2 linked regions of the Aliidongia dinghuensis genome follow. The protein of the gene in region 1 interacts with the protein of each later gene in a pairwise test. Links are inferred from orthologs where the notes say so. Each region holds a gene or a part of one and is shown in the gene's direction. Other genes may lie near its edges.

The links.
Region 2: the proteins of ndk (region 1) and IEY58_RS11535 interact in binary tests that used the Escherichia coli proteins (3 or more experiments, as listed by UniProt). The link is inferred for Aliidongia dinghuensis from one-to-one orthologs.

The regions. Positions count from the first base shown.
Region 1 is NZ_BMJQ01000008.1:287,389-292,581, forward strand. The notes cover bases 1,371-4,364. They hold ndk (nucleoside-diphosphate kinase), read left to right. Parts: upstream 1,371-2,653; coding sequence 2,654-3,076; downstream 3,077-4,364. Other genes in these bases: IEY58_RS17035 (leucyl aminopeptidase), read left to right, coding at 1,371-2,042; IEY58_RS17040 (DNA polymerase III subunit chi), read left to right, coding at 2,066-2,515; IEY58_RS17050 (DUF1203 domain-containing protein), read right to left, coding at 3,156-3,623; IEY58_RS17055 (amidohydrolase family protein), read right to left, coding at 3,711-4,364. In the rest of the region: LPS export ABC transporter permease LptF, read right to left, coding at 1-287; more of IEY58_RS17035, read left to right, coding at 546-1,370; more of IEY58_RS17055, read right to left, coding at 4,365-4,568; IEY58_RS17060 (MFS transporter), read right to left, coding at 4,531-5,193. UniProt on the Escherichia coli protein: Major role in the synthesis of nucleoside triphosphates other than ATP. The ATP gamma phosphate is transferred to the NDP beta phosphate via a ping-pong mechanism, using a phosphorylated active-site intermediate.
Region 2 is NZ_BMJQ01000005.1:217,955-221,802, forward strand. The notes cover bases 1,100-3,848. They hold IEY58_RS11535 (5-formyltetrahydrofolate cyclo-ligase), read left to right. Parts: upstream 1,100-2,056; coding sequence 2,057-2,641; downstream 2,642-3,848. Other genes in these bases: IEY58_RS11515 (hypothetical protein), read left to right, coding at 1,100-1,118; IEY58_RS11520 (hypothetical protein), read left to right, coding at 1,226-1,450; IEY58_RS11525 (cell division protein ZapA), read left to right, coding at 1,447-1,857; IEY58_RS11540 (TIGR00282 family metallophosphoesterase), read left to right, coding at 2,697-3,509; IEY58_RS11545 (ATP-binding protein), read left to right, coding at 3,618-3,848. Outside these bases: IEY58_RS11510 (lysozyme family protein), read left to right, coding at 1-522; more of IEY58_RS11515, read left to right, coding at 519-1,099. UniProt on the Escherichia coli protein: Involved in the removal of 5-formyltetrahydrofolate.

The DNA.
Region 1 (5,193 bases):
TGGCTCAAGCCGCAGGCACGCATGACCACGAGCTCGCTGTCGGTCACGAGCTTGTTGTACGAGAACAGCACGCCAACGAAGCAGCCGATTGGCAGGGTGAGCGCCAGCATTTGCGGCAGGCTCAGCACTGCAAGCTCAAGGAACAGCCCGATCCCGACGCCGCGGTTCACCACGAGGTCGACCAGCTTCAGCGACTGAATGAGCCAGGACGCCGAGGTCAGACCGAGTGTCACGAACAGCGTGGCGCCGGCGCACTGGCGGAAGATGTAGCGGGTAAGGCGGTTCATGGCGGGCGCGAGTATACAAAGTCGATTCCGGCAAAACCTAGGCCGAATTGCACATGGAACGGCTGTTCGGCGTTTTCCTCGGTTGTGTCGCCCGCCCGGATTGCGCTCGGTTCACGGCCGGGTGGCGGTTCGGCCGGCGGAATGCTAGACAAATCGTCACGGGTCGACGCGACCAGAGAAACATAAGGACCAGACCGGCTTCGCTCCTTCATGGGGCCTCGCGAAAGAGCCGGCATAGAAAAATCGAGAAGGAACATCATGAAGATCAGTTTCGCCGAACTGGGCGTGCCGAAGGCCGGTACGGTCGTCGTGGGCGTCGGTGAAGACCGTGTGCTCTCCCCCGCCGCCGCGGCGCTCGACAAGGAAAGCGGCGGCGCGCTCGCCCGCGCCATGGCGTCCAGCCGCTTCACGGGCAAGAAGGGGCAGCTGTTGGCCGTGCTGGCGCCCGCCAATCTCGCCATCGATGGCATTGTCCTCGCCGGCCTCGGCAAGCCGGCGGAGCTTGATGCCCTGGCGCTGCAGGCGCTGGGCGGCTCGCTCGTGGCCCATCTGAACGGTGCCGGCGAGAGCGAGGCGACGGTCCGGCTGGGCGCCGTCGACGGCGTGGCGCTCCCGCCGGCCGAGATCGCGGCCAATGTCGCGTTCGGGGCGCGCCTGCGCTCCTACCGCTTCGACAAGTACCGCACCCGGATGAAGGCGGAGCAGAAGCCGACCCTGAAGAAGCTCGCGGTGCAGAGCGACGCCGCGACCGCTGCCAAGAAGTTCTTCGCCGATCTCGACAAGCTGGCCGACGGCGTCTTCTTCACCCGCGACCTCGTGTCCGAGCCCGGCAACGTGCTTTATCCGGAGAGCTTGGCCGAGCAGGCGTCCAGCCTCGCCGAGCTTGGCGTCGAGGTCGAGGTGCTCGACGAGAAGAAGATGAAGAAGCTCGGCATGGGCGCGCTCCTGGGCGTCGGCCAGGGTTCGGTCCGGCCGCCCAGGCTCGTGGTCATGGCCTGGCTCGGTGCCAAGGACAAGCAGGCGGCGCCGGTCGCGGTCGTCGGCAAGGGCATCACGTTCGACACCGGCGGCATCTCGCTCAAGCCGGGCGCCGGCATGGAAGAGATGAAGTGGGACATGGGCGGCTCGGGCACGGTCATCGGGCTCATGAAGGCGCTGGCCGGCCGCAAGGCGCGGGCCAATGTCGTGGGCGTCGTGGCCCTCGCCGAGAACATGCCCGACGGCAACGCGATCCGGCCGGGCGACATCCTGACCTCGATGTCAGGCCAGACGATCGAGGTCAACAACACGGACGCCGAGGGTCGTCTCGTGCTGGCGGACGCGCTCTGGTACGCCCAGGACCGTTTCAAGCCGCGGCTGATGATCGATCTTGCGACGCTGACGGGCGCCATCCTGGTGGCGCTTGGCAGCGAATATGCCGGCCTGTTCTCGAACAACGACGAGCTGGCCGAGCGGTTGGCGGCGGCCGGCAAGGCGGTCGGCGAGCCGCTCTGGCGCATGCCGCTGGGCGAGGCGTTCGACCGGGCGATCGACAGCGATGTCGCCGACATGAAGAACATCACCGGTGACCGCAATGCCGGCAGCTCGATCGGCGGCGTGTTCCTGCAGCGCTTCGTCAATGGCGTGCCGTGGGCGCATCTCGACATCGCCGGCATGGCCTGGTCGAAGAAGGACGCGGCGACCGTGCCCAAGGGGGCGACCGGCTACGGCGTGCGCCTGCTCGAGCGCTTCATCGCCGAGCATTACGAAGACTGAGTGATGCAGGTGACGGCCGCATCATGACCGAGATCGGCTTCTACCACCTGCAACGGAGCCCGCTCGGGGAGGCGCTGCCGCGCCTCCTCGAAAAGGCGCTCGCGGCGGGCCTGCGCGTGCTCGTCCGCGTCCCGAACGAGGCCGAGGTCGAGCGGCTCGTGGTCCAGCTCTGGACCTATGACGCCGGCACCTTCCTGCCGCATGGCAGCGCTCGCGACGGCCGCAGTGCCGACCAGCCGATCTATCTCACCGCCGCCGACGAGAACCCGAACGGGGCGGAGCTCCTGGCTCAGGTCGGCGGCGCCGAAATGTCCGACGTGGGTCCGTTCAAGCGTTGCCTCGACCTGTTCGACGGCGGTGACGATGACCAGGTCTCAGCCGCGCGCACCCGCTGGAAACGCTACCAGGCGGAGGGCCATCAGCTGACCTATTGGCAGCAGAAGCCGAGCGGCGGCTGGGAACGCAAAGCCTGACGCGATGCAGAGTCTGACGCAGGGCTTGCCTGTGGGCAGAAGCGTTGCTCCCATTGCGTGCTTGCGGCTATAAGGCGCCACTCTTTCGCGACGGACCTGCCGTCGGACCCTTTCTCATCCCTCTGGAGACCCGAGGCCATGGCCATCGAGCGCACCCTGTCGATCCTCAAGCCCGACGCGACCCGCCGCAACCTGACCGGCAAGATCAACGCCCGCTTCGAAGAGGCCGGCCTCCGGATCATCGCCCAGCGGCGCATTCTGATGAGCGAGGCGATCGCCGGCCAGTTCTACGCCGTGCATCGCGAACGGCCGTTCTTCAAGGATCTGGTCTCGTTCATGACCTCGGGCCCGGTCGTGGTTCAGGTGCTGGAAGGCGAGAATGCCGTCGCCAAGAACCGCGAGATCATGGGCGCCACCAACCCGGCCAACGCCGCGCCGGGCACCATCCGCAAGGATTTCGCCGAATCGATCGAGGCGAACTCGGTCCACGGTTCGGACAGCCTGGAGAATGCCGCGATCGAGGTCGCGTTCTTCTTCGCCACCTCGGAGATCGTTGCCTAACTTCCGGGCAACCTCGGTCGAAACGGAAACCGCCGCCGGAGCGATCCGGCGGCGGTTTTGTTTTGGGCGGGCCGACCGGTCAGGCGCGTTCGATCCGCGCCGCGTAGCAGCCGCGCTTGGCGTAGTGCGCCTGCAGATAGGCGACATCCGGGTTGGCGAGGAACCGTTCGATCAGGCTTTCGAGCGCCGAGCCCTCGACGAGGTCGGCATCGATCATCAGATGGCCGGCATCGAACGCCCGGACCGACAGCCACCGGCTGCGCATGGCGTCGGGCACTTCATTGACCTGGTCATAGGTCGTCTCGGCACCCTCGCGCACGAAGACGGCGTGGCTCGCACGATACGGCGTGTCGGCGGGCTGGTGGGTGTAGTTGACGAGCAGCAGCGGCTCGCCGACCTCGGCATCGCGGACCTCGATCCGGTCCGGATAGCCGGGCTTGGCGTCGGCGATCACGCGCTGGGCGCCGCGGCAGGCGAGCTCTTCGTCGCTAAGGCCGAACAAGGCACGGAACGGTTCGGGCGAGAGGCCGGTGATACGGAAGTTCATGGCGCAGGGATCCCTTCGAGTGACGCGATGCCGCCACTCTAGGAAGGCCCGGCGCCAGCGACGTTCCGGTTCTTGCGCCGCTATTCGTCAGAACCGGAAGAGCTGCGCCGCGCTCTCGCCGAGGACAATGGCGCGCTCGGCCGCATCGGGCAGCCATTCGCCGAGGAGCGCCAGCGCGTTCGGATAGCTTGCGACCGCTTCGAACTGGGTGTGCGGCCAGTCGCTGCCCCAGACGAGCCGGTCGAGCCCGAACGCCTCCTTGAGCAATGGCACCGCGGCGGCGGCGATTGCCCGGCCACGCTCGATGTCGCCCGTGCGATAGGCGCCGGAGAGCTTGACCCAGACGGCACGGGAGGGGCCTAGCGACAGCAGATGGCGGAAGCCCGGATCGTCCACGCCCTGCGCCGGATCTGGCTTGCCGAAATGATCGACCACGACCGCGACGCCGGCATCGACCAGCGGCGGCAGGATCCAGTTCAGCCGATGCGCCTCGGCCTGAATCTCGATCTGCCAGCCGCGCTCGGCCACGGCGGCAAGATGCCGGCGCCAGCGCAGCGAGCCGAACGGCGGGTCCGGCTCGCCGATCAGGTTGAGCCGCAGCCCCACGACGCCCGCGCGTTCCAGATCGTCGAGCGCCGTCCGCGCGATGTCCGGTGCCACGACGGCGATGCCGCGCAGCCGCGTCGGGTGCTCGGCCAGCGCCTCAATGAGATAGCTGTTGTCGGTGCCGAGAAAGCTCGGCTGGACCAGCACGCCGCGGTCGAGGCCGTACCGGTCGAGCCGGGCGATGTAGGCGTCGATGTCGGCGTCGTAGCCCGGGGCGTAGCGCCGCCCCGGGGCGAGCGGCAGGTCGCGCGTGAAGACGTGGGCGTGGGTGTCGATGGCGATGATGGCTCTCCGGGACTTCTCAGAGGCGGCTGCCGTGAGGGACCAGCTCCGTCGCATCTTCCTCGACCGCTGGGGCTGCGGTGCCGAGGGTCTTCCCGCGGGTCTCCGGCAGGAGTGCCAGTGCCAGCAGGACGAGGGCATAGGCGAAGGCCGCGTCGAGGCCGATCGCCGTGCCGAGCGATATCGAGCCGCTCAGATAGCCGATGAGCGTCGGGAATACGGCCGAAAGGATGCGGCCGAAATTGTAGCAGAAGCCGACGCCGGTGCCGCGCGTGCCGCCGGGATAGAGCTCGTTGAACAGGGTCGCCATGCTGGCCGGGATGCCGGCTGAAAAGAAGCCGAGCGGAAAGCCCAGGAGCAGCATCGCGCCGTTGCCGATCGGCAGCATGACATAGGCGATGACGACCAGGATGCAGCCGAGTGCGAAGCCGGCGACGGTCAATCGGCGGCCGAGCCGGTCCAGGAGCTGGCCTGCGATGACGCAGCCGCAGAAGAAGGCGACGATGATCACGCCCAGGTAGGAGCCGGTCGCGAGCACCGACAGGCCGCGCTCGGCCTTGAGATAGGTCGGCAGCCAGGTCGTGATGCTGTAGTAACCGCCATGGGCGCCGAGGCCGAACAAGCCGCCGACGAGCGTGGCGCGCAGCGTCTCCGGCCGGAAGATGCCGAAGAGTGTCGCGAA
Region 2 (3,848 bases), on another replicon or contig:
GGCTGGTTTGCGACGACGGCCGCCGGCGAGGCCAAGGCCGCGCCGCCCGGTGCCGCGGCGTCGTCCCGCCTGGCGCTGCTCGACCGATACCTGAAGAGCCCGAATGTTCGCGCGTTTCTCGATACGATCGCAGAGGCCGAAGGCGGCAAGTACAACAATCTTTACGGTGGTAAGACTTTCGACAGCTATGCCCGCTTCCCTGGTGCCGCCGGGCATTCGCCGGCGGGCCGCTATCAGATCACCCGGGCAACCTATGACGGGCTCAGCCAGAGGCTCGGGCTGACCGACTTCTCCCCGGCAACGCAGGATTATATGGCGGTGCAGCGGCTGGTCGACCGCGGCGCGATGGCGCCGCTGCTGGCCGGCGACATGGACGGCGCCATCACAGCGGCGGCGCCCGAATGGAATGCCTTGCCTCAAGGACCGGGCAAGGCCAATCGAATGGCCGGCCAGCCCTATGTGCGCTACGAACGCATCAAGCAGATCTACGAGCGTCATCGCCGCGCATATCGGAGCGAATGATGGAGACGATGGTTCACTGCAGGACCGAACGGGCGCGATGCTGCGCCCGCACTCCCGTCCGATTGCGCTGGCCCGCCGGAATGCTCGGGTTAATGCTCGGGCTGCTGGCCCTGCTGGTCGGGCTTGGCCCGACCGCGGCCGCGGCGGAGCAAGCGGCGACGCTGCCGATCGGTTCGGACTACATCCCCATGCGGCAGGCCATGATCGCCGCGGGATACCGGCCCTATCGCGTGATCCCGCCCACCACCAGCTTCAACTCGGTGAACCTGCCGGCTGCCGGCGAGGAACCGTTGCGGGTGAGATTTCCCGAGATGGCCTGGTGCAACGGCACCGGGTTGAACTTCTGCACCTTCTTTTTGAAGCGCGCCGGCAAGAATGCCATCGGCCAGGAAGACATCGTCGAGATCGTTACGGCTGGCGAGGTCCCGGACGACCTGAAGATCACCAGCATGATGGCGGTCAGCCGTCAGGCCGTCGAGGACGAGTATCGGGCCGGCCGGAATCTCACTGACGAGGAAGCGGGCGAATTGGCGAAGCGATCGGCCGGCCCGGCCGCCAAGCAGCGCCGCAGCCAGGCGGCAACGCCGCAGAAGTAAGCGGCAACGCCCCTCGCGGCGCGTGAGGCGGCCTCGCCATTGACCGCGCCCGGCCTTGCGGCTAACGCTCATCGGGACGATGGGAATGGGCGCGGGGGCATTCGGGCATGGCGGATCTGGCGGCGGCGGCGGCGCGGTTGACGCGCGCGGTGGACCGGCTCGAGGCGGCGGTCGCGGGGCAGCGCGGGCGAAGCACTGACAAGCAGCGGCAGCTGGCGCAGGATCTTGCGCAAGCCCAGGCCGAGTTCGCCGAGCTCACGCAGCGGACCGACGCGGTCACCGAACGGCTCGACGGCGCGATCGACCTGATCAAGACGGCGCTGGAGGCATGACGGCAATGGGCTCGGTCCAGGTCACGGTCAACGGCCGTAACTATTCCGTCGCTTGCGACAATGGGCAGGAGGCGCATGTCGCTCGCCTCGGCGCCTATCTCGACCAGAAGGTCGGCCAGCTGGTGAAGGCGGTGGGGCAGGTCGGCGACGCGCGCCTGCTCGTCATGGCCAGCCTCATGATCACGGACGAGCTCGTCGACACCGACCAGGCGCTGAGCCAGCTCAAGAACGCTGTGGCGCAGAGTAGCCAGGGCACGGGTGGCCTCGCCACGGAGCCGTTCGCCGCCGCGGCACCGAAAGTGCCGCCGGCGCCGGATCCGCGGGAGGCCGAGCTGGCCGATGCGCTCGACACATTGGCGGGTCGCATCGAAGCCATTGCAGCGGCGCTCGAGCAGGACTACCTCTAGGGGCCTGGAGCGGGGCTGCGCGGTGCGTCAGGAAGTTCAGACCCCGGGGCCATAAAGTACCTCTCGGGAGCTGTCCCTGCCGGAGCCGTGGTTTCGGTAAACGGTTCCCACCTGCACTGCAGGCCACGAGGGTGCGACAAGTCCAACGGCCGATGCGGCTCCGCTCTGGGTCCTTCCCGTTTTCGCCTGAAAGTATGTCATGACTCCTGCGCCCGATCCGCTGAGCCAGGCCAAGGCGGCGCTGCGCCGCGCCGCGGCCGAGGCGCGCGAGCGGGCGCAGGGTGCCGACGCCGCCGCTGCCGGCGCGGCGCTGGTCCGCCACGGGCTCGACCGGCTAGCGGCATTCCGGCCGCGGGTCGTCTCGGGCTTCTGGTCGATCCAGAGCGAGATCGACGTCCGGCCGCTGATGACGGCGCTTGCGGCGGCGACCGGTGCGGCCCTGGCGCTGCCCGTGGTCATGGGCCGAGGGCAGGCGCTGCAGTTCCGGCGCTGGGACAAGGCCGCAGCGCTGGTCGCCGGGCCGTTCGGCACGGCGCACCCGGCCGAGGGCATGCCCGTGCTGATGCCCGACCTGCTGCTGGTGCCGCTGCTCGCCTTCGACCGGCGGCGCCACCGGCTCGGCTATGGCGCCGGCTTCTATGACCGGACGCTCGCAGCACTCCGGGCGGATGGCCCGATCACCGCCGTCGGCATCGCCTATGCAGCCCAGGAAGTGGCCGAAGTGCCGGTCGGCGCGCATGATCAGGTGCTCGATCTGGTTCTGACCGAGCAGGGCTTCATCTAATTCAGCGACCGCCGGTCCCGTATCTACGCGCGGGACGGGCCAACGGGAACGATCGATGCGTTTGTTGTTTTTGGGCGATCTCCTGGGCCGGACCGGCCGGGAAGCCGTGATCAAGGAAATGCCGCGGCTCAAGGGTGAGCTCGCCGCCGATTTCGTCGTGGTCAACGGCGAGAATGCCGCCGGCGGCTTCGGCATCACCGACAAGATCGCAAAGAGCCTCTACGAGGTCGGCGTCGACGCCATCACCACCGGCAACCATGTCTGGGACCAGCGCGAGCTCATGGGCTCGATCGACGCCGATCCGCGCCTGCTCCGGCCGGCGAACTTCCCGGTCGGCACGCCCGGCAAGGGCACGCGCGTGTTCCAGCTGGCCGACGGCCGCCGCATCGTCGTGATCAACGTCATGTGCCGCCTGTTCATGGACCCGCTCGACGACCCGTTCGCCTGCCTCGACCGCGAGCTCGCCGGCCGGCAGCTGGGCTCCAACACGGCGGCGATCCTGGTCGACGTCCATGGCGAGGCGACGAGCGAGAAGATGGCGCTCGGCCATTATCTCGATGGCCGCGTCTCGCTGGTCGTCGGCACCCACTCCCATGTGCCGACCGCCGACGCGCAGATCCTGAACAAGGGCACGGCCTACCTCACCGACGCCGGCATGTGCGGCGACTATGATTCGGTCATCGGCATGCAGAAGGAGGCGGCGATCCACCGCTTCGTGCGCAAGACGCCGGGCGAACGGCTGACGCCGGCCGAGGGCGAGGCAACGGTGTGCGGCGTGTTCGTCGAGACGGACGACGCGACCGGCTTGGCGAAGCGCGTGGCACCCATCCGCGTTGGCGGCCGGCTGCAGCCGGCCTGGCCGGATTAAGGAACTCGAGCGTCATCGAATCATAGCAAAGCCCAAGCAAAAAATTTTTATAGCCGCATCAGTTTATCTCGTACCCTGAAGGCCGCCGGTGCTTCGGAAACTGTCTCCATGCCCGATGTTGAGCGTGTCTTTCGGTTCGGCCCCTTTTGTCTCAGGCCCGATCGTCGAATCCTGACGTGCCGGGAGGAGGCCGTCGCGATCGGCGGGCGGCCGTTCGACCTGCTGGTGGCGCTCGTCGAGCGGCGCGACCGTGTCGTCGCCAAGGACGAGCTCAAGGCGGTCGTGTGGCCCGAGGCGGCCATCGTCGAGGACCATACGCTGGTCGTGACGCTGGCCTCG